Regions from separate parts of the Streptomyces sp. NBC_01224 genome, predicted to be linked through region 2. Evidence: riboswitches for the same ligand, from Rfam matches in the RefSeq annotation. Region 2 holds a riboswitch; each other region holds the start of a gene.
The links. A riboswitch is a leader RNA that binds a small molecule or an ion and turns the genes downstream of it on or off. The one in region 2 is predicted to bind cobalamin.

Region 1: it holds a riboswitch for cobalamin, as region 2 does, so the genes downstream of both, OG609_RS38515 (ABC transporter substrate-binding protein) here and OG609_RS13395 (ribonucleoside-diphosphate reductase subunit alpha) in region 2, are expected to answer to the same signal.
Region 3: it holds a riboswitch for cobalamin, as region 2 does, so the genes downstream of both, OG609_RS31430 (cobalamin biosynthesis protein) here and OG609_RS13395 (ribonucleoside-diphosphate reductase subunit alpha) in region 2, are expected to answer to the same signal.

The regions. Positions count from the first base shown of each region.
Region 1 covers NZ_CP108529.1:8,497,172-8,507,408, forward strand. Annotated here, with positions in the region: gene OG609_RS38505 (acyl carrier protein) at 1-180, shown strand, start outside; gene OG609_RS38510 (beta-ketoacyl-[acyl-carrier-protein] synthase family protein) at 177-1,400, shown strand; cobalamin riboswitch at 1,479-1,666, shown strand; gene OG609_RS38515 (ABC transporter substrate-binding protein) at 1,703-2,770, shown strand; gene OG609_RS38520 (FecCD family ABC transporter permease) at 2,824-3,858, shown strand; gene OG609_RS38525 (ABC transporter ATP-binding protein) at 3,855-4,661, shown strand; partial or broken gene OG609_RS38530 (PRC-barrel domain-containing protein) at 4,815-5,132, opposite strand; gene OG609_RS38535 (adenosylcobinamide amidohydrolase) at 5,567-6,169, shown strand; gene OG609_RS38540 (NAD(P)-dependent oxidoreductase) at 6,224-7,132, shown strand; partial or broken gene OG609_RS38545 (PLP-dependent transferase) at 7,198-7,512, opposite strand; gene OG609_RS38550 (RNA polymerase sigma factor SigF) at 7,746-8,654, opposite strand; gene OG609_RS38555 (hypothetical protein) at 8,986-9,300, opposite strand; gene OG609_RS38560 (hypothetical protein) at 9,278-9,643, opposite strand; gene OG609_RS38565 (TIGR03619 family F420-dependent LLM class oxidoreductase) at 9,979-10,237, shown strand, end outside.
Region 2 covers NZ_CP108529.1:3,126,520-3,136,756, forward strand. Annotated here, with positions in the region: gene OG609_RS13380 (GntR family transcriptional regulator) at 1-588, shown strand, start outside; gene OG609_RS13385 (DUF3311 domain-containing protein) at 1,155-1,409, shown strand; gene mctP (monocarboxylate uptake permease MctP) at 1,406-3,043, shown strand; cobalamin riboswitch at 3,198-3,325, shown strand; gene OG609_RS13395 (ribonucleoside-diphosphate reductase subunit alpha) at 3,465-5,876, shown strand; gene OG609_RS13400 (ribonucleotide-diphosphate reductase subunit beta) at 5,876-6,889, shown strand; gene OG609_RS13405 (hypothetical protein) at 6,886-7,098, opposite strand; gene OG609_RS13410 (GlxA family transcriptional regulator) at 7,180-8,154, shown strand; gene OG609_RS13415 (D-Ala-D-Ala carboxypeptidase family metallohydrolase) at 8,166-8,903, opposite strand; gene def (peptide deformylase) at 9,072-9,710, opposite strand; gene OG609_RS13425 (tetratricopeptide repeat protein) at 9,816-10,237, opposite strand, start outside.
Region 3 covers NZ_CP108529.1:6,980,273-6,990,509, forward strand. Annotated here, with positions in the region: gene OG609_RS31430 (cobalamin biosynthesis protein) at 1-1,053, opposite strand, end outside; cobalamin riboswitch at 1,198-1,328, opposite strand; gene OG609_RS31435 (hypothetical protein) at 1,501-1,731, opposite strand; gene OG609_RS31440 (inorganic phosphate transporter) at 1,767-3,032, opposite strand; gene OG609_RS31445 (class II aldolase/adducin family protein) at 3,295-3,954, shown strand; gene OG609_RS31450 (alpha/beta hydrolase) at 4,079-5,206, shown strand; gene OG609_RS31455 (hypothetical protein) at 5,391-6,701, shown strand; gene OG609_RS31460 (VOC family protein) at 6,759-7,172, opposite strand; gene ypfJ (KPN_02809 family neutral zinc metallopeptidase) at 7,276-8,166, opposite strand; gene OG609_RS31470 (ABC-F family ATP-binding cassette domain-containing protein) at 8,439-10,037, shown strand.

The sequences.
Region 1 (10,237 bases), 5.4 Mb from region 2:
ATGGACTCCCTCGCCGTCGCCGAGTTCGCCGTCCTCATCAGGGAAACGATGGGCGGCGACGGGGACTTCGACAAGCTCTCCAAGGACGCCACACTGGCCGACATCACGCGGTACATCGACGCGACAGCCGGCAGCGGGGCGCTGATGGGCGGCGTGGCACCGACGAGCAACGCCCGATGAACAAGCCCGCGATTGCCGTAACAGGCCTGGGAATGATCACCCCGGTCGGCCACGATACCGAATCCACCTGGAAAGGTGTGTGCGCCGGAGTCTCGCCGGTGCGTACCGTCGCGGCACTCGAAGGTTGCGCGATCGACTTCGCCTGCACGGTCGATGGTATCGATCTGAACGCCGCGATCGGCGGCCGTACGTCCTACCGGATGGGGAAGTACGTCAAGTTCGCCGTTATCGCCGCCCGGGAGGCGGTCGCCGACGCCGGACTCGACCCGGCCCAGTGGGAGGGCAGCAGGGTCGCGGTGGTCGTCGGCACCAGCAGCGGAGGCTCCGCCGCACTGACCGAGCAGGCCGTCGTACTCGATCGGCACGGACCGGATGCCACTTCGCCGTCGGGCATCCTGCTCACCATTCCGAACATGCCCGCAGCCGAGATCGCCATCGAGCTGCGGGCCACCGGTCCCAGCCTGGCACCGTGCACCGCCTGCTCGTCCGGAGCCACTGCACTGTCCGTCGCTCGCGATCTGCTGGTCACCGGACAGTGTGACATCGCGATCGCCGGAGCCACCGAGTCGATCGTCTACCCGGTCGCCATGACCGGATTCGCCCGGTCCGGAGCCGCGGCCCGGGCAGAGGGCGACCCGGCCAGGCGGTGCCGGCCCTTCGCGGCCGACCGTGCCGGGCTGGTCATGGGTGAGGGCGCCGCCGTCATGGTGCTGGAACGGGCGGACGACGCCGTCGCCCGGGGCGCCGCGCCGCGGGCACTGCTCGCGGGCACCGGCGCCACCACCGACGCCCACCACCCCACAAGCCCGCACCCGTCCGGCGCGGTCGCCCAGGCCGCGGTCGAGGCCGCGCTGCGCGACGCGGGCTGGGCGGCCGAGGACGTCGAGCACGTCAACGCACACGGCACGGCGACACCGATCAACGACGCCACCGAGGCAGCCCTCATCGGCCGGGTCTACCCGCACCGGCCGCCCGTCACCGCCCCGAAGGGCGTACTCGGGCACTGCATGGGGGCGGCCGGAGCGATCGAGGCCGGACTGACCGTCCTGACGCTCCAGCGCGGAGTCGTACCGCCGATCGCCAATCTGGACGCCCCTGCGCCCGAGTTCGACATCAACTGCGTCACCGGGCAACCCCTGCGGCAGCCCATCCGGCGCGCCGTCAGCCACTCCTTCGGCTTCGGCGGGCACAACGCCGTGATCGCTCTTCAGCGTCCATAGGCATCGGGCGGGTGGTGCGACGGGAGCACAGCCCGGCGTACCACCGGCCACACCGCCCATGAGCTGCGCGGAGGCTCGTGATAGCTTGCCGAAGCCAGTCAAACTCCACGTAGGGGTCAGGGAATCCGGTGAGAATCCGGAACTGACGCGCAGCGGTGAGGGGGACGGGCGGGGCCACGGCCACTGGGACACCCGCGAGTGTCCTGGGAAGGCGCCCCGTCCGTAGGAGCCCGAGTCCGAAGACCTGCTGGCACCTGCGACCCGGTACCGGGGCGCAGGACTCCGTACACCGGGCTCCGCGCATGAGCCCCGAGACGCAGAGGGACTCCGTGCCGTCCATAGCCAGCCCTGTCCGTGCCATTGCCCTGCTCTCGGCGGGACTTGTCCTGCTGACCGCCTGCGGGGGCGGAACGAGCAGCTCTGCCGCGAAGTCCGGCTCCGCCGACGGATACCCCGTGACGCTGAAGAACTGTGGACGCACCGTCACCGTCGAAGCCGCACCGCACCGGGCCGTTTCGGTCGACCAGGGATCGACGGAGATCCTGCTCTCCCTCGGCCTCGCCGACCGGCTGGCCGCCACCTCGACCTGGACCGACCCGGTGATGAAGAGCCTGGAGAAGGCCAACGCCGAGGTTCCCAGGATCGCGGACAACCGGCCGTCGTCGGAGAAGGTCCTCGACCAGGAACCCGACTTCATCAGCGCGTCATTCGAGTCGACGCTGGCCAAGGGCGGCGTTGCACCCCGCGAACAGTTCGAGGATCTCGGCGTCCCCACCTATGTCTCGCCCGCCGACTGCACCGGCAAGGACAACAGCGGCGGCGGCGACGGAGCCCGTACTGCGCCACTGACCATGGACAGCGTCTACGACGAAGTGCGCGACCTGGCCGAGGTGTTCGGCGTGCGGAAACGCGGCGACACACTCGTGGCGCAGCTGCGGGCCCGGGTGAAGAAGGCGACCGAGGGCATCGACGCCTCCGACGCCACCCTCCTCTACTGGTTCTCCGACTCCAAGGCCCCGTACCTGGCCGGCTGCTGTGGAGCGCCCGGCATCATCACCAGGGAACTCGGCGCGAAGAACGTCTTCGACGACACCCATGAGGAATGGCCCCAGATCAGCTGGGAGACCGTCGCCGACCGCAACCCCGACGTCCTGGTCATCGGAGACCTGACCCGCAAGGCACAGACCGCCGAGAGCGCCGCGAAGAAGATCGAATTCCTGGAGTCCAACCCCGTCACGAAGAACATGGACGCCGTCAGGCACAAGCGGTACGTCCTGTTGAGCGGCCAGGCCATGAACCCGTCCATCCGGACGGTCGAGGGTGTGGAACGCGTCGCCGCCGCGCTGCGCACATTCGGATTCGCGGGGTGACGGACACCGAACGGGCCACGGCGGTGGACGCGTCACGGGCCTTTGAAGCAGCCGTGCGCAGTGGCACGGGGCTACGGAAGCTGCGCGGGGGAGCCCTATGGGCCTGTGGCATCGCACTGCTCGTGCTGTCCGTCGCGGTCGCCGTCACCATCGGCCCCGCCCGTATCTCCGTCGCCGACGTCTGGTCCACGGTCGCCTCCCACCTCGGCTGGGGCCGGTCACGGCTCACCCCGATCCGGGACGGCATCATCTGGAACCTGCGCATGCCGCGTACCCTGCTCGCCGCGGTGTGCGGCGCCGGGCTCGCGGTGTGCGGGACCGTCATGCAGTCCCTGCTCCGCAACCCGCTCGCCGACCCGTTCGTCCTCGGCGTCTCCTCCGGTGCGTCGACCGGCGCGGTCGTGGTCGTCGTCCTCGGCGTCGGCGGGGGAGCGGTGTCGATCTCGACCGGCGCGTTCATCGGCGCACTGTGCTCGTTCGCCCTCGTTCTGCTGCTGAGCCACACCCTGGGCGGCACGACCGACCGGGTCGTCCTCTCCGGTGTCGCGGCCATGCAGCTGTTCTCCGCGCTCACCTCCTTCGTCGTGATGACCGCCGCCGACGCCGAGCAGACCCGCGGCGTGCTGTTCTGGCTGCTCGGCTCGCTCAGCGGGGTCGGCTGGACCGATGTGTGGATCTGCTCCGCCGTTCTCGTCGTGATGCTGCTGATCTGCCTCGGCCAAGCCCGTACGCTCGACGCCTTCGCGTTCGGCCAGGACGCCGCCGCCGCACTCGGCGTCCATGTCGCGCGCACCCGGATCGTGCTGCTCTGCACGACCGCGCTGCTGACCGCCGCGCTCGTCAGCTCGGCCGGCGCCATCGGCTTCGTCGGTCTGGTCCTGCCGCACGCCGCCCGTGCGCTCGCCGGCTCCGGGCACCGGCGGCTTCTGCCGGTCACCGCCTTGGCCGGGGCGGTGTTCCTGGTCTGGGTCGACACCCTCGCCAGAACGGTTCTCGACCCGCAGGAAGTGCCCGTGGGAGTCGTCACCGCCCTCATCGGCGTGCCCGCGTTCGTTCTGGTCCTGTACCGCAGCCGGAGGATCACATGACGGGTGGAGCCACTGAGGGGCTGTGTGCCGAGCGGGTCAGCCGGGAGGCGGGCGGCCGCCTCATCCTCGACGGGGTCCATCTCGCCCCGCCGCCCGGCGCCACCGTCGGGCTGATCGGGCCGAACGGCTCCGGCAAGTCGACCTTGTTGCGGGTGCTGGCAGGAGTCCTCGCCCCGGATGCGGGCGTGGTCACCCTCGACGGCCGGCGGCTCGACGAGATCGGTCGCCGAACCGTGGCCCAACGGGTCGCCGTGGTCGACCAGCATGCCGTCACCCAGGTCGAGTTGAGCGTCCTGGACGTGGTACGCCTCGGGCGTGTCCCGCACCGCAGGGCCTGGTCGGCACCCGGCCGGGCGGACGACGACGCGGTGCGCGAAGCCCTGGAGCGGACCGGTCTCGCCGATCGCGGCGACCAGTCCTGGCACACCCTCTCCGGAGGCGAGCGGCAACGTGTCCAGATAGCGCGCGCACTGGCCCAGCAGCCGCGTGAACTGCTGCTCGACGAGCCGACGAACCACCTCGACATCCAGCACCAGTTGGATCTGCTGTCGCTGATCACCTCGCTGCCCCTCACCGGTGTGATCGCTCTGCACGACCTCAATCTGGCCGCGATGTTCTGCGATCGGATCGTCGTCATGAAGGAGGGGCGGGTGGTGGCCGCCGGGACCCCGGCGGAAGTGATCACCGCGGAGCTGATCGCCGACGTCTACCGGGTCAGGGCGCGGGTCACTCCCGACGGCCCGGACGGGCGGCCCTCGGTGCGCTTCCTGCCCCAGCGGCCGGGGCCGCGCTCACCACAGTGAGCGCGGCCCCGGGGACACCCGCGACTTGATGTCGGCCGACCCGTCGTAGCCGAACGCCGAGTGCCAGCGCCAGCAGCTCACAACCCCTGCCCGACCTGGCAGACCCGTGCGGCCACAGCTCTAACCGGCCGCCGGGTCCGACGGCGGCGTTCCCGACAGGCCGTAGTGGCGGTAGAGCTCCTCCTCCTCTGCCACGGACAGATGTGCGTCCGCGTCCACCCGAGGGGCTCCCTTCACGCGCTCCTTCGCATGCGCGACATGCAGATCGGTACCCACGCGACGGGCCCCGGCAAGGGGCACGAAGCTCTCCTTCATGCCGAACAGGCCGGTCTTCACCGTGATCCAGTCCGGACGGCCGGTGTCGTCGTCGAGGTACACCCGCCCCACACCGCCGATCTTCTCGCCCGCGGCGTCGTACACCGTCAGGCCGTCGAGTTCTCCGGAATCCGTGAAACCGTCGGCGGCTCCCATGACCGATTCCTCCTCGTCAGGCGCGTCCTGCGGCCGGTTCCTCCGGCGAGGCGCGTTCGAGCCCCATCGCGCCTTACTCGCAGGGATGCCGCAACCGCCCCCGCCGATGGAGGGCCACCGCAACCCGCTCGGCAGGCATCCGCGGCAGAGGTACGCGAACCGTGCCCGGATTAGCCCACTCGGGTGATAGGTGAAGGATGTGTGCCCGGATATTCGGGTACGGGAGTCGTCCGGCGCCGAGCACCAGGACCGAACTCCGGTACGTCTCCGCCCCGGCAGCGCACCCGGCGCGGGCCGAGGGACCCCGGCGCATATGATCGACGGTCCGACTGCCCATCGTCGTCCTGCCGTGCCACCGGGGGTGCCCCATCTGTTCCGTACGCATCCGGCTCCCCGAACAGCGCGGTGAACTGCTGACCCGGCACGAGGACGGCTTGGACCTGCACCATCTGGTGTGGCGGCTGGGACCGGGGTGGCGGGTGTGCAGCAGCGCCGTGCTCGGAGGTGGCATCGGCCCGCGCGCCTGGATTCTCAACGCCCAGGTGCCCGGCGGCTATCCGCGCCTGGACCCCGACCGCCACCTCGCCGAGATCGCCGCCGCGGAACACCTCACCGGACCCGGCGCCGGACTGATGACGGCCGCCGATGTCACCGCGTACACAGCCGCGGCCGACGAGGGTGTGACGGCGACCGCCACCTGCGGACTCGGCATACGCGGCTGGGCCGCCACCCCGGCCGAGGGCACCGAGCGGCCGCCGCGGCCGGGAACGGTCAATATCGTCGTGACCCTGCCGGTGGCACTCTCCGACGCCGCACTCGTCAACGCGGTCTCCACGGCGACCGAGGCCAAGGTCCAGGCACTCCTGGATGCGGGACTCGACTGCTCCGGCACCCCCACCGATGCCGTCTGTATCGCTGCCCCCTCCCCGGGACCCACTCCCGGTGAACCCTTCGCCGGACCCCGCTCCCGCTGGGGTGCACGACTCGCCAGGGCCGTGCACGCTGCCGTTCTCGAAGGTGCGCTGCGGCAATCCTGAGAACCCACTGCGCCGCGAGCCGACCGCGGCGCGGCCGATGAAGGGAGCCCCCTCATGACCTCAAGCGCCGCCGACGCCGCCCCGCAGCGGCCGACCGTCGCCGTCCTCGGCACCGGAATCATGGGATCCGGCATGGCCCGGAGTCTGCTCCGGGCCGGCCTCGACGTCCGCGCATGGAACCGCACGCAGGCCAAGGCGGCTCCGCTCGCCGCCGACGGCGCCACGGTCACGGACACGGAGGAGGAAGCCGTACGCGGCGCCGATGTCATCCTCACCATGCTCAACGACGGCCCCGCCGTTGCCGCCGCACTGACCGCCGCGTCGCCCGGCCTGCGTGCCGGCCAGGTGCTGCTCCAGAGCTCGACCGTCGGACTCGACGCCACCACCGATCTCGCCCGGCAGGCGATGGACGCGGGACTGGTCTACCTCGACGCACCGGTCTCCGGAACCAAACAACCCGCGGAGCAGGGCACGTTGACGGTCTTCGTGTCCGGTCCCTCCACCGCCCGGGCGTCGGTGAACCCGGTGCTGGACGCGATCGGGCAGCGAACGGTCTGGGTCGCGGAGACCCCCGGGGCGGCCTCGCGGCTGAAGCTCGTGGTCAACACCTGGGTGATCACCATGGTCAACAACATCGCGGAATGCCTCAACCTCGCCGAAGGGCTGAGGATCGACCCGCAGACGTTCCTCGACGTCATGAAGGGCGGCCCGCTGGACTCCGCCTACCTCCAGGGCAAGTCCGCCGCCGTCCTCTCCGGTGACCTCACCCCGAGCTTCGCCCTGTCCACCGCGCTGAAGGACACCCGCCTCATCCTGGACGCGGCGGAGAAGTCGGGGGTGCGCCTGGACCTGGTCGCCGCTTCGGCCGACCGTTTCGCGCGCGCCGAGGAGGCAGGGCACGGCGGCGAGGACATGATCGCCACCTACTACGCGGGCCGCGCCCCGGAGAAGGACGGCGACTGAGCGCCGCCGCACGGCCGGCCCAGGGCGCCGGAGCGATCCGCTCCGGCACCGCCGAGCCCTGTGGACGTGTTGTCGACGACCAGCGGCAGTCCGGCCGCGTGCGCGGCATCGGCGACCGCCCGGATGTCGAGGACGTTGCCCCGCGGATTGCCCAGCGCCTGTGCGAACGGCGCCTTGGTGTTCGGACGGATCGCCGCCGCCCACGCGTCGATGTCGTCCGGGTCGTCGACGAACGGCACCTCGATGCCGAACCGGGGGAGCGTATGGCGCAGCAGGTTGTACGTGGCGCCGTACAGCGAGGTGGCGGAGACGATGTGGTCGCCCGCGCCGGCCGGCGTCAGGATGGCGAGGGTCTCCGCGGCCTGCCCGGAGGCGAGCGCTCGCATGCGGTTCAGTCACTGGTCACGGCACCGCCCGCCGTGTCTCCGTATCGGCTCCGACCTGCGTGGACGAAACCATCGCGCAGCTGTAAGGGACCGCTGTGGGCGGCTCGCCGAGTGGCCCGATGCGGGCGCCCGATTTCATGCGGGCGCAATGCATGAGCGCGATCGCTGGGCAGACGGGCGATGGGGACTCCGGCTGATGGATCAACCGGAGACCGCGTCCGCTCGGATCACTCCTCGACGAGCATTCCGCTGCGGAGCTTCCGCAGAATCCTGCTTATCAGCCGCGACACATGCATCTGCGAGATGCCGAGCTCCGTGCCGATCTGGGACTGGGTCATCTCCTGGCCGAAACGCATGCCGATGATGCGGCGTTCACGATCGTCGAGATCGCCGAGCAGCGGCGCGAGCGTATGCAGATTCTCGACCGTCTCCATGGCGGGATCGGGTCCGCCCAGAACATCGGCGAAGGTGCGCCCCGGTGCGTTTCGCCGGCCCGCGTCCGCCGGAGCGGCCGGCATGTCCAGCGAACCGGCCGTGTACCCGTTGGCCGCCACGATGCCCTCGGTCACCTCGCCCTCGCTGAGCCCCAGTTGTTCGGCCAGCTCCGGAACGGTGGGGTCGCGGTCGAGCTGCGTGGCCAGGGACTCCTTGGTCCTGGCGATGTCGACCCGCAACTCCTGCAGTCGGCGCGGGACATGCACCGCCCAGCTGGTGTCACGGAAGAACCGTTTTATCTCGCCGGTGATGTAAGGGACCGCGAAGGAGGTGAACTCGACCTCGCGGGAGAGATCGAACCGGTCGATGGCCTTGATCAGTCCGATGGTGCCTACCTGGACGATGTCCTCCATGTCGCCGCCGCCCCGGTTCCGGAACCGTCCTGCGGCGAACCGGACAAGGGAGAGGTTCATCTCGATGAGGGTGCTGCGCGCGTACTGATGGGCAAGGGTTCCCTCCTCCAGGACCTGGAGCCGGTCGAAGAACAGCCTGGACAGTTCACGCGCGTCCGGCGGGGCGATCTTCCCCGCGTCCTCGATCCACGGCAGGTCGCCGATGTCCCCGGCAGCCTCCCTCGTCGGCGTCGACCGTGCACTCTCCGCTCGCTCCGCACCGGCGGTCCGCGCAGTGTGCGCCGTCATCTCGTCACGCTCCCCTGGTCGTAGGTGAGGTGTATGCGTCTGCCCCCGGAGGGGGCTCCCATGCGGAAAAGTGGAAGTCGATCAGGTCGCACGGGATCAATGGCCGGGAATCGTCGTGATCCCTCGTCATTTCTGTGCAGGCGGGGCGCAATCTCTGTGCAGGCGAGGCGCACCGGACACCAGAACCGCCCCACCGGTACGGGGGAGCCCGGTGGGGCGGTCGCCTCCAGGTTGCCACAGCCCGCGGCGCATCGGGGCCGACCGGCTTATATCCAGTGGTAGTTGAGTCGAAATCGACGGTGGCCCGGCTGCGGACTGATGCCCGGACTGCTCAGTCGCGCGGGTAGCCCACGATGGTATGCGTGACGGCGGGGGAATCCTCGGTGGTGTAGTAGTGGCTGCTGAGTCCCGAAAACCGGGCCGTGTCCAGGGCCACGACGCGGTCACGGGGGACCACCAGACTCACATCGCGCAGCGCGGCACGATCTCCGGCCGAGGACCGGAACGTACGGTCGACGGAGCCGGCCACCAGTGCCGCGTCCTGCCCGTGCACCCCGTCCGGGGCCGACTCGGGCACCGCCGGAGGCACGGCTGCGGCCCGTACCGACGACGCGGTGAGCGCATCACCGATCTCGGAGATCCGCACACAGGCGGACAGCCGCCGCGTACCGCGCAAATCCGCGGCGGATACCCCGGTCCCGGCACCGGATGGCGGTGCCGGCAGCACGACCGGTTCGGTGCGGCACACATCGGCCGCATGGGCGCACCGGCCGGCGAACGTGCAGCCGCCGCCGGCACGGAGCCGTCGCCCACGGTCCGATGAACGCGAACGGCCCCTGGTCCAGCAGCACGATCTCCTTGGAGAGCACGGTCGCGGTCTGCGCCCACCCCAGCGGGAGGTACGGCAGATCGGCACCGGCCGTCTGCACCGCCTTCATGAGCTCCCGGGCGCGCTTGTCCTTGTCGGTGGCGGCCTTCGCGGTGTTCATTGCGGTGTTGACGGTCTTGTTGCCGTAGTGCGCGATGTCCGTCGTCGTGGCCGCGGCGTTGAGATACGGGTCGGCGAGTTCGGCCGGGTCGCCGGTGACGGGGAAGCACCCCGGGCCCGGGCGCCCGAACCGGCCTGGCCGTCACCGGAGCCTTTCGCCCGCTGGGGTGCACAGACGGCGAGCACACCGGACGGGGCGGCTGTGCCTTCGCCGACCGATTGCTCCGGCGCCATCGAACCGACTTGGTGCGAAGGGGCAGTTGGCGGCTGTCCCCACCTTGCTCGCGTCGACGTCCGTGCACGTCCGGTTGTTAGGCTCCGGTCGTGAAATTCGGCGTGAACATACTCAATTTCGGTGTCGGCACCACCCCGGCAAGCCTCCTTCAACAGGCTGTGGATGCCAGTGAGTTGGGGTACTCCTTCGCGATGATCTCCGATCACATCGCGGTCACTCCCGACGTGCACGAGACATATCCCGCCCCGTTCTACGACCAGTTCGTACTTGCCGCGCACATCGCCGGGCGGGTACCAGGTCTGGTGCTCGGTACGACCGTCACCGTGATTCCGTACCGGCACCCTCTGCAGACGGCCCGGC
Region 2 (10,237 bases):
ACCGTGCGCCAGGCGCTCCAGGAGCTGGTCGTCGAGGGCCGGTTGGAGCGTATCCAGGGCAAGGGCACCTTTGTCGCCAAGCCGAAGGTCTCACAGGCCCTGCAACTCACTTCCTACACCGAGGACATGCGCGCCCAGGGCCTGGAACCGACATCCCAGTTGCTGGACATCGGCTACGTCACGGCCGATGACACGCTCGCCGGTCTGCTCGACATCACCACCGGCGGCCGAGTGCTGCGGATCGAGCGGCTGCGGCTCGCCAGCGGGGAGCCGATGGCGATCGAGACCACCCACCTTTCGGCCAAACGCTTTCCCGCGCTGCGCCGTTCACTGGTGAAGTACACCTCTCTCTACACGGCACTGGCGGAGGTGTACGACGTACGGCTGGCCGAGGCCGAGGAGACCATCGAGACCTCGCTCGCCACCCCACGCGAAGCCGGACTGCTCGGTACGGACGTGGGCCTGCCGATGCTGATGCTGTCCCGGCACTCGCTCGACGGGCGGGGCGAGCCGGTGGAATGGGTGCGCTCGGTGTACCGCGGCGACCGGTACAAGTTCGTGGCGCGACTCAAGCGACCCACGGACTAGACATATTGATCACGCAAGGGCCCCGCTCCGCGGACCTCGGTCTGCGGAGCAGGGGCCGGTCGGTGCCTCGCACCCACCCTCAGGCGCAGCAGTACGCCGTGGTGTCCACGTAGGCCTGACGGTCAGAAACAATCTTGCAGACCTTGTACTGGCCGTACTGGAGACCGTTGGCAGCAATGAACTCCTTCCGCAGGAACTGCTGCCACCGGACCCCCGCAGAGCCGTGTTGTAGCAGGAGTACGCACGGCCCTCCCCCGCAAGGCTGGTCGGTGCGGCCAGGGCCGGCGAGGACATCGCAAACGCCGGCGCCGCACCCACGACGATCACCCCGGAAGCCTCTTTTCGCGAGCGAAGCGACCCGCGCCACATCATCGTTCGGGGTTCGCACGCTTGCTCGGCAGAATCTGCCCGCCGGGGTGAACCAAGATGGGCCCGCCCCCGTGATACTTACCGATGGATCACCGTTGCCGGACCGCAATGCGGACAGGGGGTGACGGTGACCGGAAGCCTCCCCTAGATTTCCTGCGCATTGCACCAGGTGATCAGCGAGGGGACGGAGTCGCCGCATGTCAGCAGGCCCAGAAGGAAAACCACCGACCGTCACACCGGTACGGGTGGTCATCGCCCTCTGTCTCATCGCGCCGTTCGTGGCGATGCTCTGGGTGAGTTCGTACGCGAAGGTGGACCCCACCTTCATCGGCATTCCGTTCTTCTACTGGTACCAGATGCTCTGGGTGCTGATCTCCACCGCGCTCACGATGATCGCGTACAAGCTGTGGCAGCGTGACCAGCGCGCCCGCAGGGGGGGTGCGTCGGCATGAAGGACGGCGTGAACGGCGTCGCGCTCGGCGTCTTCATCTTCTTTTTCCTGGCGGTCACGGTCATGGGCTTCCTGGCCGCGCGCTGGCGGAAGGCCGAGAACGACGCCAGCCTCGACGAATGGGGCCTGGGCGGACGTTCGTTCGGCACCTGGGTCACCTGGTTCCTGCTCGGCGGCGACCTGTACACCGCGTACACCTTCGTCGCCGTACCCGCGGCGATCTACGCGGCGGGCGCGGCCGGTTTCTTCGCCGTGCCGTACACGATCCTCGTGTACCCGCTGATCTTCACCTTCCTGCCGCGGCTGTGGTCGGTCTCGCACAAGCACGGGTACGTGACCACCTCGGACTTCGTCCGCGGGCGCTTCGGCTCGAAGGGGCTCTCGCTGGCGGTCGCCGTCACGGGCATCCTCGCCACGATGCCGTACATCGCGCTCCAACTCGTCGGCATCCAGGCGGTGCTGGACGTGATGGGCGTGGGCGGCGGAGAGAACACCCACTGGTTCGTCAAGGACCTGCCGCTGCTGATCGCGTTCGCGGTGCTCGCCGCGTACACCTACTCGTCCGGTCTGCGGGCACCGGCGCTGATCGCGTTCGTCAAGGACGGACTGATCTACCTGGTCATCGTGGTGGCGATCATCTACATCCCGATCAAGCTCGGCGGCTTCGACGACATCTTCGCCAAGGCGGGCGATGCGTTCTCCCAGACCAACCCGGCAACCGGCAAGCCGCGCGGCGCGCTCGCGCCGGGCGAAGCCGGCCAATGGGGTTACGCCACACTGGCGTTGGGCTCGGCGCTGGCGCTGTTCATGTATCCGCACTCGATCACGGCGACGCTCTCCAGCCGCAGCCGCAATGTGATCCGGCGCAACACCACGATCCTGCCGCTGTACTCGCTGATGCTGGGCCTGCTGGCGCTGCTCGGCTTCATGGCGATCGCCGCCGGGATCAAGGTCGACAACGGCCAGTTGGCCATCCCGCAGCTGTTCGAGAACATGTTCCCGGACTGGTTCGCGGGCGTCGCGTTCGCCGCCATCGGCATCGGCGCGCTGGTGCCCGCCGCGATCATGTCGATCGCCGCGGCGAACCTCTTCACCCGCAACATCTACAAGGACTTCCTGAAGCCGGACGCGACCCCGGAGCAGGAGACCAAGGTCTCCAAGCTGGTGTCGCTGCTGGTGAAGGTCGGCGCGCTCGCCTTCGTCCTCACCATGGACAAGACGGTCGCGATCAACTTCCAGCTGCTCGGCGGGATCTGGATCCTCCAGACGATGCCGGCCCTGGTCGGCGGCCTGTTCACCCGCTGGTTCCACCGCTGGGCACTGCTCGCGGGCTGGGCGGTCGGCATGGTGTACGGGACGGTGGCCGCGTACGGGGTCGCGAGCCCGACCCAGGCTCACTTCGGCGGGTCGTCCAAGGAGATCCCGGGCATCGGCGAGATCGGCTACATCGGCTTGACCGCGTTCGTGCTGAACGTGGTGGTGACGGTGGTGCTCACCTTCGTCCTGAACGCCGTGAAGGCACCCGCCGGGATCGACGAGACCTCCCCGGCCGACTACACGGCCGACGCGGGCGACAAGGGCGTCCAGGTGGAGCTCCCGCCGGCCACGGCAGGGGCGCCGGGCGGCGGCCACTGACGGCCGCTCCCACGGCCGTACGACGGCCCGTCGAGGCCCCTCCAGCAGGGCGCGGCGGGCCGTCCGTGCGCTCAGCGGCGGCCCTGCGCGCCTCCCGAATTCTGTTGCGCGACACAACATGTGGGGGCTGTCTCATCGGACGGCCCCCACATGTATGCTCGTGCTCGCTGTCGCCGCAGGGAAATCCGGTGCGAATCCGGAACTGTCCCGCAACGGTGTATTCGGTGCGCTTTTGCGCACCCTCAAGTAAGTCCGAGGACCTGCCGACAGCGCATCCGGCTCGACCGAACCGGATGCCAGACGTCCGGGCCTCGCGGATGGGCCGGTGGACGCCGTAATGAGTGCTGCCCCGACGCGGGCCCGCCTCTGCCCGGCTGCCCCGCTCCCCGCCGGCCCCGAGCCGAGCGAGGGAGAGCACCACGTGACCATCGCGCCAGCCGATCCGGCTTCAGTCGCTGTGTCCGAAGCGGCCGAGTCCGAGGGAACCGCACACGACGGACCGGGGACCGCACTGCTGCGTACCCTGACCGACCTCACCGTCGATCTGCCCGACACCGACCCCGGTCGCGTCGCCGCCGCCGCGCTGCGCGGCCGTAGCGCCCGGTCGGACGAGGCGGAGTTGCGTTCGCTGGCAACGGAGGCCGCCGCGGGGCTGATCTCCGAGGACCCCGCCTACTCCCGGCTCGCGGCCAGGCTACTGACCCGCACCGTCGCGGACGAGGCGGCGGGCCAGGGCGCGGTCTCCTTCTCCGCCTCGGTCGCCGTCGGGCACCGCGAGGGCCTGATCGCGGACCGTACCGCCGAGTTCGTCGCGCTGCACGCGGCCGCACTCGACGCGCTGGTGGAGCGTTCGCTGGCCGACGGCGCCGACGACCGCTTCGGCTACTTCGGGCTGCGGACCCTGCACAGCCGCTATCTGCTGCGTCACCCGCACACCCGCCAGGTCATCGAGACGCCGCAGCACTTCATGCTGCGCGTCGCGGCCGGGCTCGCCGAGGACGACTCGAAGCGCGCCCTGGACGAAGTCGCGGCACTGTACGGGCTGATGAGCCGGCTCGACTACCTGCCGTCCTCGCCGACCCTGTTCAACTCCGGCACCCGCCATCCGCAGATGTCCTCCTGCTATCTGCTGGACTCCCCGCTCGACGAGCTCGACTCGATCTACGACCGCTACCACCAGGTGGCGCGGCTCTCCAAGCACGCGGGCGGAATCGGCCTCTCGTACTCCCGCATCCGCGCCCGCGGTTCACTGATCCGCGGCACCAACGGGCACTCCAACGGCATCGTGCCGTTTCTGAAGACGCTCGACGCCTCCGTCGCCGCGGTCAACCAGGGTGGCCGCCGCAAGGGCGCCGCCGCCGTCTACCTGGAGACCTGGCACGCGGACATCGAGGAGTTCCTTGAGCTGCGCGACAACACGGGTGAGGACCAGCGGCGTACGCACAACCTCAACCTGGCGCACTGGATCCCGGACGAGTTCATGCGCCGGGTCGACGCGGACGGCGACTGGTCGCTGTTCTCGCCCGCCGATGTGCCCGAGCTGGTCGACCTGTGGGGCGACGAGTTCGACGCCGCGTACCGGGCAGCCGAGGCCAAGGGGCTGGCCCGCAAGTCGATGCCGGCCCGTGAGCTGTACGGCCGGATGATGCGTACTCTCGCGCAGACCGGCCAGGGCTGGATGACGTTCAAGGACGCCTCCAACCGGACCGCGAACCAGACCGCCGAGCCGGGCCGCGTCGTCCACTCGTCGAATCTGTGCACCGAGATCCTCGAAGTCACCGATGACGGCGAGACGGCCGTCTGCAACCTGGGTTCGGTCAACCTCGGTGCGTTCGTCGCCGACGGTGGCATCGACTGGGAGCGGCTGGACGCGACCGTCCGCACCGCCGTGACCTTCCTCGACCGGGTCGTCGACATCAACTTCTACCCGACCGAGCAGGCCGGCCGGTCCAATGCGAAGTGGCGCCCCGTCGGCCTGGGTGCGATGGGTCTGCAGGACGTCTTCTTCCAGCTGCGGCTGCCGTTCGACTCCCCCGAGGCCCGCGCGCTCTCCACGAAGATCTCCGAGCGGATCATGCTCGCGGCGTACGAGGCGTCCTGCGAGCTCGCCGAGCGCTCCGGCCCGCTGCCCGCGTGGTCCGAGACGCGTGCCGCGCGCGGTGTGCTGCACCCCGACCACTACGACACCGAGCTGAACTGGCCGGAGCGCTGGGACGCGCTGCGCGCCCGGGTCGCGAAGACCGGGATGCGCAACTCGCTGCTGCTCGCCATCGCGCCGACGGCGACGATCGCCTCGATCGCAGGTGTGTATGAGTGCATCGAGCCGCAGGTCTCCAACCTCTTCAAGCGCGAGACGCTCAGCGGTGAGTTCCTCCAGGTCAACGCATATCTGGTGGATGAACTGAAGCAGCTCGGCGTGTGGGATGCGCGGACCCGTGAGGCACTGCGCGAGGCGAGCGGCTCCGTGCAGGGCTTCGCCTGGATCCCGGAGGATGTGCGGGCGCTGTACCGCACGGCGTGGGAGATCCCGCAGCGCGGTCTGATCGACATGGCAGCGGCCCGTACGCCGTTCCTCGACCAGAGCCAGTCGCTGAACCTGTTCATGGAGACGCCGACGATCGGCAAGCTCTCCTCGATGTACGCGTACGCCTGGAAGCAGGGGCTGAAGACGACGTACTACCTGCGCTCGCGCCCGGCGACCCGGATCGCCCGTGCGGCCTCCGGCCAGGCCTCGGCCGCCGCCCCCATTCCCGTACAGCAGACCTCTGCTCCCGACGCGGACGCGATCGCCTGCTCCCTCGAAAACCCCGAGTCCTGCGAGGCGTGCCAGTAATGAGCTCCACCGACAAGAATCTGCTCGACCCCGGCTTCGAACTGACGCTGCGGCCCATGCGCTACCCGGACTTCTACGAGCGCTACCGCGACGCGATCAAGAACACCTGGACGGTGGAGGAGGTCGACCTCCACTCCGACGTCGCCGACCTCGCCAAGCTCTCCCCCGGCGAGCAGCACATGATCGGCCGGCTCGTCGCGTTCTTCGCGACGGGCGACTCGATCGTCTCCAACAACCTCGTGCTGACGCTGTACAAGCACATCAACTCCCCCGAGGCGCGGCTGTATCTGTCGCGGCAGCTCTTCGAGGAGGCCGTGCACGTCCAGTTCTATCTGACGCTGCTCGACACCTATCTGCCCGACCCGGACGACCGTGCGGCGGCTTTCGACGCAGTCGAGGAGATTCCGTCGATCCGTGAGAAGGCGCAGTTCTGCTTCAAGTGGATGGATTCGGTCGAGAAGATCGAGCGTCTTGAGACGAAGGCCGACCGGCGTCGCTTCCTGCTGAACCTGATCTGCTTCGCGGCGTGCATCGAGGGGCTGTTCTTCTACGGCGCGTTCGCGTACGTCTACTGGTTCCGCTCGCGGGGTCTGCTGCACGGGCTCGCCACGGGCACCAACTGGGTGTTCCGTGACGAGACGATGCACATGAACTTCGCGTTCGAGGTCGTGGACACCGTTCGCAAGGAGGAGCCGGACCTCTTCGACGACGAGCTCCAGCAGCAGGTCACCGACATGCTGAAGGAGGCTGTCGACGCGGAGCTGCAGTTCGGCCGGGACCTGTGCGGCGACGGGCTGCCGGGCATGAACACCGAGTCCATGCGCCAGTACCTGGAGTGCGTGGCCGACCAGCGGCTCACCCGGCTGGGCTTCCCGGCGGTCTACGGCTCCGAGAACCCGTTCTCGTTCATGGAGCTGCAGGGCGTGCAGGAGCTGACGAACTTCTTCGAGCGTCGGCCGTCCGCCTACCAGGTGGCGGTGGAGGGCTCGGTCGCCTTCGACGACGACTTCTAGATCCTGGCCCAGCTTCTGAGGCAGGGGCGCCGCGCAGCCGTCACCGGCTGCGCGGCGTCCGCCGTTTCCGGGGGCGCCTCCCTCCGCGCCCGTTCCGCTTCCCGCAACTGGCGGTCTATGCGGCGCTCCCGGGCGAGCCCGGCGAGGGTGGTCAGCAGGACGAGAGCGATAAGTGCTGTTATGCCCAGGACGTTCAGGAATGCGTTCATGGCTCTACTCTCGTCCGCGCGGACGGATTCCGGCAGTGGCAGGACTGTCATAGACCATCGAATTACTGCCACACTGGCTTCATGCTGAACAATGTCGCCGCCCTGCTGCTCGACGAGGTCCACCCCTTCGAGCTCGGCGTGCTGTGCGAGGTCTTCGGCCTCGACCGCAGCGACGAGGGCCTGCCGGTCCACGATTTCGCCGTGGTCTCCGCCGAGGGCCCGGTGCTGCAGACCCATGCCGGGTTCACCATCAGTACGCCGTACGGCCTCGACCGTCTGGACGAGGCCGACCTCATCGCCGTGCCGGCCGGAAGCCACTTCATCGAGCGGGACTACGCCGAAGAGATCCTCGACGCCCTGCGCCGGGCGGTCGACCGGGGCGCACGCGTGCTGAGCGTCTGCTCCGGCGCGTATGTGCTCGGCGCGGCCGGACTGCTGGACGGGCGCCGCTGCACCACCCACTGGCGCCACGCCTCGGAGCTCGCCCGCCGCTTCCCGCGGGCCGTCGTCGAACCCGATGTGCTGTACGTGGACGAGGGCCCGGTCATCACATCGGCGGGCACGGCGGCCGGGATCGACGCCTGCCTGCATCTGGTCCGGCAGGCGTACGGCCCCGATGTCGCCAACGCGATCGCCCGCCGCATGGTGGTACCGCCGCACCGGGACGGCGGGCAGGCGCAGTACATCAAGCGGCCGCTGCCCCGCACCCGGTGCGACACGGTCGGCGAGACGCTGGTCTGGATGGAGCGCCACCTCGATCAGGAGATGACCGTCGAACAGCTCGCCGTACAGGCGCACATGTCGCCACGCACCTTCGCCCGTCGCTTCCAGCAGGAGACGGGCACCACTCCGTACCGCTGGCTGCTCCGCCAGCGGGTGCTGCTGGCACAGCATCTACTGGAGACATCCGATGAAACGGTGGACACGATCGCCGGTCGCACCGGCTTCGGAACTGCCGCCGCGCTGCGCCATCAGTTCGTACGATCGTTGGGCACCACGCCGAACGCGTACCGTCGCACCTTCCGCGGTCCGGGCACCATGACCGAAGTGGCCTGATCCGCGCGAGGTCAGATGCCGCAGTTCGGCGCCGACCAGAAGTGGCTGGGGCCCTGGTTGACGTGGACGTGGTCGCCGTGGTCCGGGTAGCCCGGGCCGAGGATCCCGTTGAAGCCGTGGTTGCGGGCCTCCTTTGCGAGGGTGCACAGCGTGTGCGGTCCGGCGCCGAGATCGGCCGCATCCCCGTACAGATGACGGCTGTTGGACGCGCCGCCGACCGCACTGTTGCAGGAGGTGGAGCGGAAGCCGCTGGTGATCCGGATCGACTGGTCACCGAGCGCGTGCCGCAGCGCTTCCAGCTTCCACATGGTGCTCAGGGCATTGGCCTTCGCCGTGCCCGCCGCGACGGCACCACCCGCCCAGGTCGTATTGCACTGGTTGTGCTCGGCGTACGTGAAGTGGATCGGGGTGCAGTCGTTGTCCTGGAGCTCATAGATCTTGGCCTGGGTGGCCGCGCCCGCGATGCCGTCGGCGGCGAGGCCGTAGGCGGCCTGGAAGCGCTTGACGGCGGCGGTGGTGGCCGGTCCGTAGGAGCCGTCGACGGCGAGCACGGAGTTGTAGCCGGGGTAGCCGGCCACCCGTATCTGGAGCTGGACGACGTCATTGCCGGTGGCGCCGGGGGACAGTGTGCGGGTCCAGGTGTAGCAGCCGTCGGCCTGTGCGGTGCCGGCGGTCACCACGGCCCCGCCCAAGGCGAAAGCCATGGTCATGACAAGACCCAGTAGGAGTCGTGCGGTACGTCTGAGCATGGGGGCTCCCTACCACGACGGAGATGTGGTGAGAGAGCTTGTCGGACGAGTCGACGCGCGTCAACTACGCATGGAAGAGAGACAGTTGACGATCCGCCGTGGGGCGGAGGCAGCGGGCCCGGCCGCCCTCGCAAGGGAGACCGGGCCCGACCGGTGACAACCGGGTGCTCAGTCGTTCGGCACGGTCTCGTAGCGCGGTGTGTTCTCCGCCATCTGTCGCAGCGCGTCCTTGCGGTCCCGCTTCGAGAGCCGGTCGATGTACAGGTATCCGTACAGGTGGTCCGTCTCGTGCTGGAGGCAGCGGGCGAAGTAGCCGTTGCCGCGGATCTTGACCGGGTTGCCCTTGGCGTCCTGCCCGCGGACCACCGCGTAGTCCGGGCGGGCCAGCGAGGCGTACGCCGTCGGGACGGAGAGGCAGCCCTCGTTGGAGTCGTCCAGGACCCGGTCCTCGGGCGCCAGCTCCTCCAGCACCGGGTTGCAGACGGCGCCCACGTGCCGCACACCGTCGTCGTCCGGGCAGTCGTAGACGAAGACCTTCAGGTCGACGCCGATCTGGTTGGCGGCAAGGCCCACGCCCTCCGCCGTCCGCTGGCTCGCGAACATGTCGTCGATCAGCCGGCCCAGCTCGTCGTCGAACTCGGTGACGTCCTTGCACTCCTTGTGCAGCACCGGGTTGCCCACGACCGTGATCGGACGGGAGGTGCCGCGCTCACGATGTGCCGCCTCGCGCGCCTCACAGTCCTCGGTGTCCACGACGAAACCTTCGTCGTCGACGCTGATCTGCTCGTCCGTCTCCTGCTGCGCCATGTCCGCCGTACGCCTTCCTCAAAACCTGAAACCCGGACGTCCGATGGACCGGGTCCCGGGCACCCGAGCACCGCGATCGGTGCCCGTACAGCCTACGGGCACCGATCAGCAGACTTCTTCGAGATCCCGCCACTCACGGCTGTCCGGGCTGTCCGCCACCCAGCCGTCCAGCAGTCCGCGCACCAGCCCGGCCGGTGCCGCTATCCCGCACTCGCGCTCGGGCACCCACAGCTCACCGGCGGTGCGGTGCCCCAGCGGGCCCGGATGCCCCGGCTCGCTGTGGTCGTGCGGGTCCAGGTGCTCGCCGTCGCCCTCGTCGCTCTCCATCCGGCTCTCCGAGCAGGCCCGGCAGAGCAGCCGCACGGAGGACGACCAGTCCTCGGCGGCGAACCCGGCGTCGGACGCCAGCTGTTCCAGGGCGTCCCGGTCCGCCTCGGTGGCCGCTTCGAGCAGCACGACCCAGGTGGGTACGGGGGACGGCGCCCACAGCTCGATCTCGTCGAAGACCGGGTACGAGGGGCCGGCCG
Region 3 (10,237 bases), 3.9 Mb from region 2:
GATCCGACGTCCTGTGACCTGAAGTCCCGTGACCTGAAGTCCCGTGACCTGAAGTCCTGCGGACCGAAGTCCTGCGGACCGAAGTCCTGCGGACCGAAGTCCTGCGATCCGTCGTGCGGCGAGGCCCGCACCCAGTCGTCCCGCCACACACACGCCGAGGGCCAGCGCACTCACCCGGCGCGACAGCCGTACCGCGCGTTCGATGTCCTCGGTCTCCACCGCCCGGCCCGCCTCCCCGTTGAGGACGGGGCGGTGTTCGACCCGGCCGCCGTACGCGAGAGTCCCGCCGAGCCGTACGCCGAGCGCACCCGCGAACGAGGCCTCCACCGGGCCCGCGTTGGGGCTCGGGTGCTTCGCCGCGTCGGCCCGCCACGCCCGTACGGCTCCACGCGGCCGCCCCCCGGCGGCCACGGCGAGCAGGGCTGTGAGCCGGGCACCGGGCCAGCCCGCGAGGTCGTCGAGGCGGGCCGAGGCCCAGCCGTAGCGCCGGTGGCGGGGCGACTTGTGGCCGACCATGGCGTCGAGGGTGTTGGCGGCCCGGAATCCGACGAGCCCGGGCACACCGGCCAGCGCACCCCACACCAGGGCGCCGACCACGGCGTCCGAGGTGTTCTCGGCCACGGACTCCACCACGGCGCGGGCGATCTGCGGTCCGTCGAGGGAGTACGGGTCGCGCCCGCACAGATGCGGCAGACGCTCGCGGGCCGACTCGATGTCACCGGCCGCCAGGGCGCCGCCGATCGCCCGGGCCTCACGCCCCAGGGACGTACCGCCGACGACGGACCAGGTGGCGGCCGCGGTCAGCGCGACGGAGGCGACGGGGTGGCTGCGTACGGCACGGGTGATCAGCGCCGCACCACCCGCGGCGCCTCCGGCGCACACGAGCATGTGCAGCGCGCCCCACCCGCGGTGGTCGCGCCACAGACGCCGCTCGACGCCCGCTGCGGCCCGCCCGAAGGCGGCGACCGGATGTCCCCTGCGGGGGTCACCGAGCAGCAGATCGCCGATCAGACCGGCCGTGGCGCCGTACGCGAAAATGCGGTCGGCACGCACGGCTCAACCGGCCGATACGCCTCGAAGGACCTTCGTACAGGCGGCTCTCGTCGAGAGCGCCACAGCAACGGACGCACGGCAGCCAGGCATGGCGATATGTCCTCACTCAGGGTCCGCGCCCTGGTTCGACGTGACCGGCGACGAGAGTCTCCTGGCTCCCGGATCCGCAGTTCCCCCGGCCTTCCAACCCGCTCGCGCGTGCCGTGACTTCCGGTGTGGGGGACTGCTCCCCGGTGACAGTGGCGGGACCGCGCCGGATTCGCACCGGCTTCCTCTGCTGTCGCCGTAATTGGCTCCGGCAGTCCACCACGCTCCGCGAACGCCCGTCAACTTGCCGTTGACCTGCGACGGTGCAGTGTGCTGAGCCCCACATCGGACCGGGCACACCACAACGGGCCGGACACACGAGGTGTGTCCGGCCCGACGGGGGAGTGCGCGGAGGAGGGCTCAGGCGACGATCAGATAGATCCCGTACGCGACCGCCGCAGCGCACAGCGCGAAGCAGACGTAAGCGCCGACGCGGGCCAGCAGGAGCGAGCCTCCGGAGCCGCCCTGCGCCGCCGGTTCGGGCTGCTTGGAGAGACCGACGATGCCCAGGGTGAAGAAACCCACCAGCGCGACGGTGACGACGAGGGAGACGCCGAAGACGGAGCCGAGGGCTGCCCAGTCGATGTTCATGCTGAATCCTTAGACGGCCTGCCTAGGCGGCTGGCCTAGACGGTGGCGGGTCGCGCCGGGTCCTGGGTGGTTCCGGCCGGAGCCGGAATGGTGGTCTTGAGGTCCTGGGCCGCTGCCTGGGCCGTGGTGAGCGGCGGGCTGACGGCGGCGATGGCCGTGGTGACGACGCCCGCGGGCTCGGCGTCGCCGCCCGTCGGCGCGACATCGCCGTGGCCGACCGGCTTGCGGCGCGATACCAGCCAGATCGCCCCGGAGCCCACGACCAGCAGCGCCGCGACGACCACGACACCCCAGGTGCCCTGCTTGGTGAGGAGTTCCGCGCCCGCGCCGACCAGGCCCGCGGCGGGCAGTGTCAGACCCCAGGCGATGAACATCCGGGTGGCGGTGGACCAGCGGACCACGCCGCCCTGGCGGCCGAGCCCCGCGCCCATCACGGCGCCGGAGCAGGACTGGGTGGTGGAGAGGGAGAAGCCGAGGTGCGAGGAGGCCAGGATGACCGTGGCCGCGCTGGTCTGGGCGGCGAAGCCCTGTGGCGGCTTGAGGTCGGTGAGGCCGCTGCCCATGGTGCGGATGATGCGCCAGCCGCCCAGGTAGGTGCCGAGTGCGATGGCCGTACCGGCACAGACGATGACCCAGACCGGCGGGTTGGAGCCGGGGTGCAGGACGCCACTGGTGACCAGGGCCAGGGTGATGATGCCCATGGTCTTCTGCGCGTCGTTGGTGCCGTGGGCGAGGGAGACCAGTCCGGCCGAGGCGATCTGGCCGGCGCGGTAGCCCTTGGCAGTGGCCTTCTCCTGGGCGTCGTTGCGGATCTTCCCGCCGATCCGGTACGTCAGCCTGGTGGCCAGCAGTGCGGCCAGACCGGCGACGATCGGGGCGGCGACCGCGGGGAGCAGCACCTTGGTGACGACGGTGCCGCCGTTGACCGACGACCAGCCCGCCGACATCACGGCTGCGCCGATCAGTCCGCCGAACAGGGCGTGCGAGGAGCTGGACGGCAGTCCGACCAGCCAGGTCAGCAGATTCCACAGGATGGCGCCGACGAGTGCCGCGAAGATGACTTCTGTCCGCAGCCCGTCCTCGTTGATGATCCCGCCGGAGATCGTCTTGGCGACCTCGACCGACAGGAACGCGCCGACGAGGTTGAGAACGGCGGACATGGCCACCGCTGTCTTCGGTCTGAGTGCACCGGTCGAGATGGTGGTCGCCATCGCGTTGGCGGTGTCGTGGAAACCGTTCGTGAAATCGAACACTAGAGCTGTCACGATCACAATCGCGAGTAGCAGCGTGATGTGTTCCATTTACCCAGGCAATCGTTCGACGTCATTGGCACGTGGACCGTAGGCAACCTGGATGAACGGAAGATGAACTGGGCAGGGCGCTGTGGTGACTCCAACCGGAGTCGGGCCGTTCCGTTTGTCCTTCGCGGGGCGGTGGGGGCCGGGCGAAGGGGCGATTCGGGCCCGATTCGCCCTCTGTCACCCCCTTTGTAAACTTCTCCGGTTTGTGACTTATCCCCCCGATCGCATGCCCGTTCGCCTCCAGGGCTGACAGGATCTCCGCATGAGCGATCAGCAACGGGATGCGATCGAACGTGCCTGGGGCGGTGTCGTCGCCACCGCCCGCAGGACGGCGGCGGACGGCCTCGTCGTCGGGACCTCGGGAAATGTGTCGGCACGGGTCGGCGGGACGGTCCTGGTCACCCCGAGCGGAGTGCCGTACGACCGGCTCCGCCCCGAGGACGCCGTCGGCGTCGATCTGGAAGGCAACCGTGTCCTCGGCGAACTGGCCCCGACCAGCGAACTCCCGCTCCATCTCGCGGTCTACCGGAACAGTGATGCGGCCGCCGTCGTGCATACCCACGCGGTGCACGCCACGGCCGTCTCCACCTTGGTCCCCGAGGTCCCTTCGGTCCACTACGCCGCAGCCATGCTCGGGGGCCCCGTCCGGGTCGCGGCCTATGCGCGCTACGGGACCGAGGAGCTGGCCGAGAACATGCTCGCCGCTCTGCGGGGCCGTACGGGCTGCCTGCTCCAGAACCACGGAACCGTGACCTACGGAGCGACCCTGGACGAGGCGTACGACCGGACCGCCCAGCTGGAATGGCTCTGCCGGCTGTGGCTCACCGCAAGCTCCGTCCCCGGACACACACCGGCCCTGCTCTCCCCGGCCCAGCTGCGCGACGTACAGGAGGCACTGAAGGGATACGGGCAACCGGGCTGACCCGGCCCCTGCCTGTCCCCGCCGTCCCGGCTGTCCCATCCCATCCGTCCGTCCTGCCCCCGGCGGCGCACCGGACGGCCCCCGTCCGCTGGCAGGGCGCGGCGCACCCCACGACACTGAAGCGGTGCGCCCGGCAACAGTCACGGCAGCAGCCGTCACCACGATCCTCGGCGTCGGTGCGGCAACGGTCGCGGCCGGCCGGTACGCCAGCGACGCCGCCCTCAGAGTGCCGTCCGGACGACCGCTCCCCGCCGACCGCAGACTCACCGTGCACGCCACAGCGGCCGGGCAGGTCACCCTGACCCGCTCCTTCGCCGCCCTGCGGCCCGGTACGTACGGACTGGTGGGCGACGACGTCCACGCCGTCGTCGGCCCGGTGATCGAACACGCCCACCACGCCCCCGACACCGTCGTCCGCAGACTGGAACGGGTCAACCGCGGCAGCCTGGAAACCGGCGCCAAGGTCCGCGTCACCCCGCAACTGCACAGCGGCGACCCCTCATCGGCCCTCGGACTCGATCACAGGGAAGTCGAGATCCCCGGCGAACTCGGCCCCCTGCCCGCCTGGTTCCTGCCCGGCCCCCGCGACACCTGGGTCATCACCGTGCACGGCCTCGGTACCACCAGGGAACACCCCATGAACGTCATGGAGTTCCTGCACGATCTGCGCCTGCCCGTGCTCGACCTGGCCTACCGCGGTGACGCCGGAGCCCCACGTTCCCCGGACGGCCTCATCCACCTCGGCGAGTCCGAATGGCGCGACCTGGACGCGGCGATCCGCTTCGCCGTGCGGTACGGAGCCGAGAAGGTCGTCCTGCACGGCTGGTCCACCGGCGCCTCGATGGCACTGCACGCGGCCGTCAACTCCGCGCTCCGCAATCGGATCTGCGGTCTCGTCCTCGACTCCCCGGTCCTGGACTGGGTCACCACGCTGCGCGCCCTGGCCGTCGCCCGCGGTGTCCCGACCGCACTGCTGCCGCTCGCCGTCCGGGCCGCCCAGGGGCAGACAGGGCTGCGCGGCGCCCGGCTCCTGGACGGCTCCCTCGCAATGGCGCTGCATGTCCCGACCCTGATCTTCCACGGCCCGGACGACACCCTGGCCCCCTGGCAGCCGTCCCGCGATCTGGCCGCCCGCCGTCCGGACCTGGTCGCCCTGCGCGCCGTACCGCAGGCTCCGCACGCGGCGATGTGGAATGCCGACCCGGTCCACTACGAAGAGGCCCTGCGCCGCTTCCTCACGCCTCTGATGTGACCTGATGCGAGGGATCGGCCGATTGGTGCCGGACCCGCCCGCCACCCCTTCCACCGCGAATTCGGGTTCCGTTTGGGCTTTCGGGCCGTCAGGGGCAAGACTGCTCCCCGTGACGTCCCGTACCCCGCGCGACTCCAGGCTGCGACTTGTCCGCCCGCGACCCCTTGCCACCGCTCGCAAGGCCGTGACCACCCGGCGCACCAGGCCGGCTCCCCGCCCCCCGGAGGGCACCCCTCCCAGGGCGGAACTGGCCCGCCAGGCCAGGACGGCCCTCGCCGACGCTGTACGGATCGCCCGCTGGGCAGCCGACGGCGCGATCCCCGGCGCGCCGCCCCTGGCCGCCCAGGCCCTCGAACGGGCCGCGACAGCCCTGGAGTTGTCCCCGGCCCAGGTGCGCTCCGGCTGGGACCGGGCCCGGCTCGCCGGTCTGGTCGAACTGCACGGCGACACCGCACGCCCCGGCTGGCGGCTGCGCGCCTGGGACCGCGACGACTCCGCCGTGCTCCGCGGCTGGGTGGCGCTCTTCGATGCCTGGTCGCTCGTCCACCCCGCCCCCGAGGGCATCGAGTCCACCGCGGTCGCAGAGGCCGTCGAGGCCGTGCCGCAGGTGCTCTCCCTTCTCCAGCTCTCGGCGGGCCCGGTCACCGTGCCCGCCCTCCTGGACCTTCTCGGCCAGCGTGTCGCGGAACTCCACGAGGAGCGCTGCGAGGTGCCGTACGGTCCGCAGGCGCCGCCCGCACCGGCCGAATCCGCCCCCGCGGCACACCCCGCAACCCTGGTCGCCCTCCTTCTCGACTGGGCCCTTGAGGGACTGGCCGCGGTAGGCGCGCTCACCCTCGGCGCCGGACATGCCACCCTCACCCCGCTCGGCAACTGGGCGGTCTGGGTCAAGCTGGAACAGATCTGCGTCGCGGCCCAGAGTCCGGCCGGGAACATCGAGCAGTCCGCCGCAGACATGCTGCTCGGCTGCGCCCGGCTCACCCCCGGCCCGGCCCGCGCCGAATACCGGGCCTGGCTCGCCGCCCGCCCCGTCGGCAGTGCCGTTGCCGAACTCCTCGGCGTTGCCCGCGGGGAGGACGCGCTGCTGCGCGGGCTCGCCTTCGAGGCGCTCCGGGTCGTCGGCGCACCCGCCGAGCCCGAGGTGCGCTCCGTCGTGGGCGACCCCTCGCTGCGCCCCTACGCGTTGCTGTGGCTGGCCGAGTACGGCGGAACGGACCCCGAGGACGCCCAGGACGTCCTCAGCCGCGAGGAAGCCACCTGGCTCTGGGTCGACACCGCGGCGGCGGTCGCGGACCACGGCGAGACCGGGCTGCTGGTCCGCCATCTCGACTCGGCCGTCCAGGGCACGGTGCCGGCGCTGCTGGACGAGGTACGGGCGGTCGGCCATCCGCGCACCGTGCAGGTCCTGGTGGCCCTGGCCGCCGCGCACCCGGACCCCGCGCTGGCCAAAGCGGTGCGCCGGGCCGCGTTCCAGGTGCACACGGGCGGCGCGTAGCGCGGGTGAGTCCGCGTCGGACGGGCTTGGCCCCAAGCCCGTCCGGCCGACCGCCCGTCAGTCCGCCGACCCCGGTGCGTACGTCCCGAAGCTCCACACATTGCCCTCCGCGTCCCGCGCAATGAAGTCGCGGGAGCCGTAGTCCTGGTCCGTCGGCGGCATCAGGATCTCCACCCCGTGTTCCACGGCCCGGGCGTGATGCTCATCGACCTCGTCCACCACGACGTAGACACCGGCCGGGCCGGCGCCCTGCATCGCCTTGGCGAAGACACCCTCGCGGCCCTTGGAGCCCAGCATCACCCTGCCGTTGCCGCAGGACAGCTCCGCATGAAGCACCGTGCCGTTCTCGCCCTCGTACACCGCTTCCTCGGTGAAGCCGAGGCCCTCCGTCAGCGTCCTGATCGCGGCCTTCGCGTCGTCGTACAGAATCGTCGGATAGATCGTCGGAACGCCGGCCGGTGCGCCTGCCATCGCGCTCACCCCTTCTCGTACTCCCGAGACCTTCTTCTGTGATCTGCATCTCAGTCTTCCACCGGCCGCTGACAACGGCTCGGCTCGGCCCAAGGGGCCCGGCTCAGCGGAAGGTGTTGCAGTCGGCCATGTCTCCGCTGCGGAAGCCGGTGGTGAACCACTGCTGCCGCTGCACGGCCGAGCCGTGCGTCCAGGACTCGGGCGTGACCCGGCCCTGGAACCTCTCCTGGATCCGGTCGTCGCCGACAGCGGCCGCCGCATCGAGTCCGTCCCGGATGTCCGCCTGTGTCAACGAGGTGATCAGCGGCCGCCCGGTCGATTCGTCGGGCGTGGTCGTCGCGTGATGCGCCCAGACCCCGGCGTAACAGTCCGCCTGCAGTTCCACCTTGACCGCATTGCTGTTGGCGCCGGTCTGCCTGTCCTGCGAACGGCTCAGCGTCCCCATGAGGTCCTGTACACGGTGCCCGTACTCATGGGCGACGACGTACGCCTGGGCGAACGGGCCGCCGCTGGAGCCGAACTTCGTCCGCAGCTCGTCGAAGAAACCCAGGTCCAGATAGACCTTCCGGTCACCCGGGCAGTAGAACGGCCCGACCGCCGAGGTCGCGGTGCCGCACGCGGTGGCGATCCGGTCGGTGAACAGGACCGTCGGCGCATCCGTATACGTCCCGCCGCGCCGCCGGAACTCCTGCTTCCAGTAGTCCTGCACGCTGTTGACCACCGCGACGATCCGGCAGTCCTCCCTGGTGTTCGCGTCCTGTCCGGTCCGGCAGGACTGCTGCACCTGCGCTGCCGAGGACGCGGTCGCCGTCGTGCCGGAGCCGCCGGACGACAGGCCGAGCTGATCGGGGCCGACGCCGAAGAGCAGCCCCAGGATCAGTGCGATGAGACCGGCGATGCCACCGCCCACGGTGGCCTTGCCGCCGGGGATGCGGCTGCCGCGCACATCCTGGACCTCGGACGTGTCCAGATCGGCGTCGTCGTCGAACTGCATGGGCACCACCCTCTGCTCCGGCCGCGGTGGTCTCACCACCTCCGCCGAGTATTAGGTAGTTCACACCGCAATGCCCTTTTTTGGTCGCGCGGTGGAGTGGAGCGGCAGCACTGAGCGAGTTTTCGGCAAGTGCCGTGAGTGCATGCGGAAAAGCAGTTGCACACCGCCAGTAGAATGACCCGTATGGCAAATCTCCTTGTGCATGAGTAGCGGCGTCGAGTCGAACTCTGTCATCGTCCCGTCCGCCGTCCACACCGCCCTGGAGTTTTACCGTGATCACCGCTTCCGGCATCGAGCTGCGCGCCGGCGCCCGCATCCTCATCGAGTCCGCCTCCTTCCGTATCGCCAAGGGTGACCGCATCGGCCTCGTCGGCCGCAACGGAGCGGGCAAGACCACCCTCACCAAGTGCCTCGCAGGCGAGGGCAACCCCGCCGGCGGCACCATCGCCCGATCCGGCGAGGTGGGCTACCTCCCGCAGGACCCGCGCACCGGCGACCTCGACGTACTCGCACGCGACCGCATCCTCTCCGCCCGCGGTCTCGACGAGATCCTGCGCAAGATGCGCGAGAACGAGGAGCGGATGGCGAACGGCAAGGGCGCCACCCGTGACAAGGCGATGAAGAAGTACGAGCGCCTGGAGACGGAGTTCCTCACCAAGGGCGGATACGCCGCCGAGGCCGAGGCCGCCACCATCGCCGCCGCGCTCAGCCTGCCCGACCGGGTGCTCGGACAGCCGCTCCACACACTCTCCGGCGGTCAGCGCCGCCGCGTCGAGCTGGCCCGCATCCTGTTCTCGGACGCCGACGTCCTGCTGCTCGACGAGCCGACGAACCACCTCGACGCCGACTCGATCGTCTGGCTGCGCGACTACCTCAAGACCTACCGCGGCGGCTTCATCGTGATCTCCCACGATGTCGAGCTCGTCGAGACGGTCGTCAACAAGGTCTTCTACCTCGACGCCAACCGCTCGCAGATCGACATCTACAACATGGGCTGGAAGCTTTACCAGCAGCAGCGCGAGGCCGACGAGAAGCGCCGCAAGCGCGAGCGGCAGAACGCCGAGAAGAAGGCCGCGGCCCTCAACTCGCAGGCCGACAAGATGCGCGCCAAGGCCACCAAGACCGTTGCCGCGCAGAACATGGCCAAGCGCGCCGAGCGGCTGCTCTCCGGCCTGGAGGCCGTCCGGGTCTCCGACAAGGTCGCCAAGCTGCGCTTCCCCGAGCCCTCGCCGTGCGGCAAGACCCCCTTGATGGCGGAGGGGCTCTCCAAGTCCTACGGCTCGCTCGAAATCTTCACCGATGTGGATCTCGCCATCGACAAGGGCTCCCGCGTCGTCATCCTCGGCCTCAACGGTGCAGGCAAGACCACCCTGCTCAGGCTCCTCGGCGGCGCCGAGAAGCCGGACACCGGCGAGGTCATCGAGGGTCACGGGCTCAAGCTCGGTTACTACGCGCAGGAGCACGAGACCCTCGACCCGGAGCGCTCCGTCCTGGAGAACATGCGCTCCGCCGCCCCGGACCTCGACCTCGTCGAGGTCCGCAAGACGCTGGGTTCGTTCCTCTTCTCCGGCGACGACGTCGACAAGCCCGCCGGCGTCCTCTCCGGCGGTGAGAAGACCCGTCTCGCGCTGGCGACCCTGGTGGTCTCCTCCGCCAATGTGCTGCTCCTGGACGAGCCGACGAACAACCTCGACCCGGCCAGCCGCGAGGAGATCCTCGGCGCGCTGCGTACGTACAAGGGCGCCGTCGTCCTCGTCACGCACGACGAGGGAGCGGTCGAGGCGCTTCAGCCGGAGCGCATCATCCTGCTGCCGGACGGTGTCGAGGACCTGTGGGGCGCGGACTACCGGGACCTCGTCGCTCTGGCCTGATCCCGGACCCGTCACCGTCTGATCCACTTCTTCTGGATCATTCGGCCTATGCGTGATCCATCATCTGCGTGAGTACGTCTCGTACCTCGGCGCGGCGCCCGGCAGGTACCTGCCGGGCGCACCCATTTGGGGCCGCAATCCCCGTGTGGCCCTGACCTGGTGGTTCGTCCCGGGCCTGTCCCCACTCGCCCCCGCAGCCC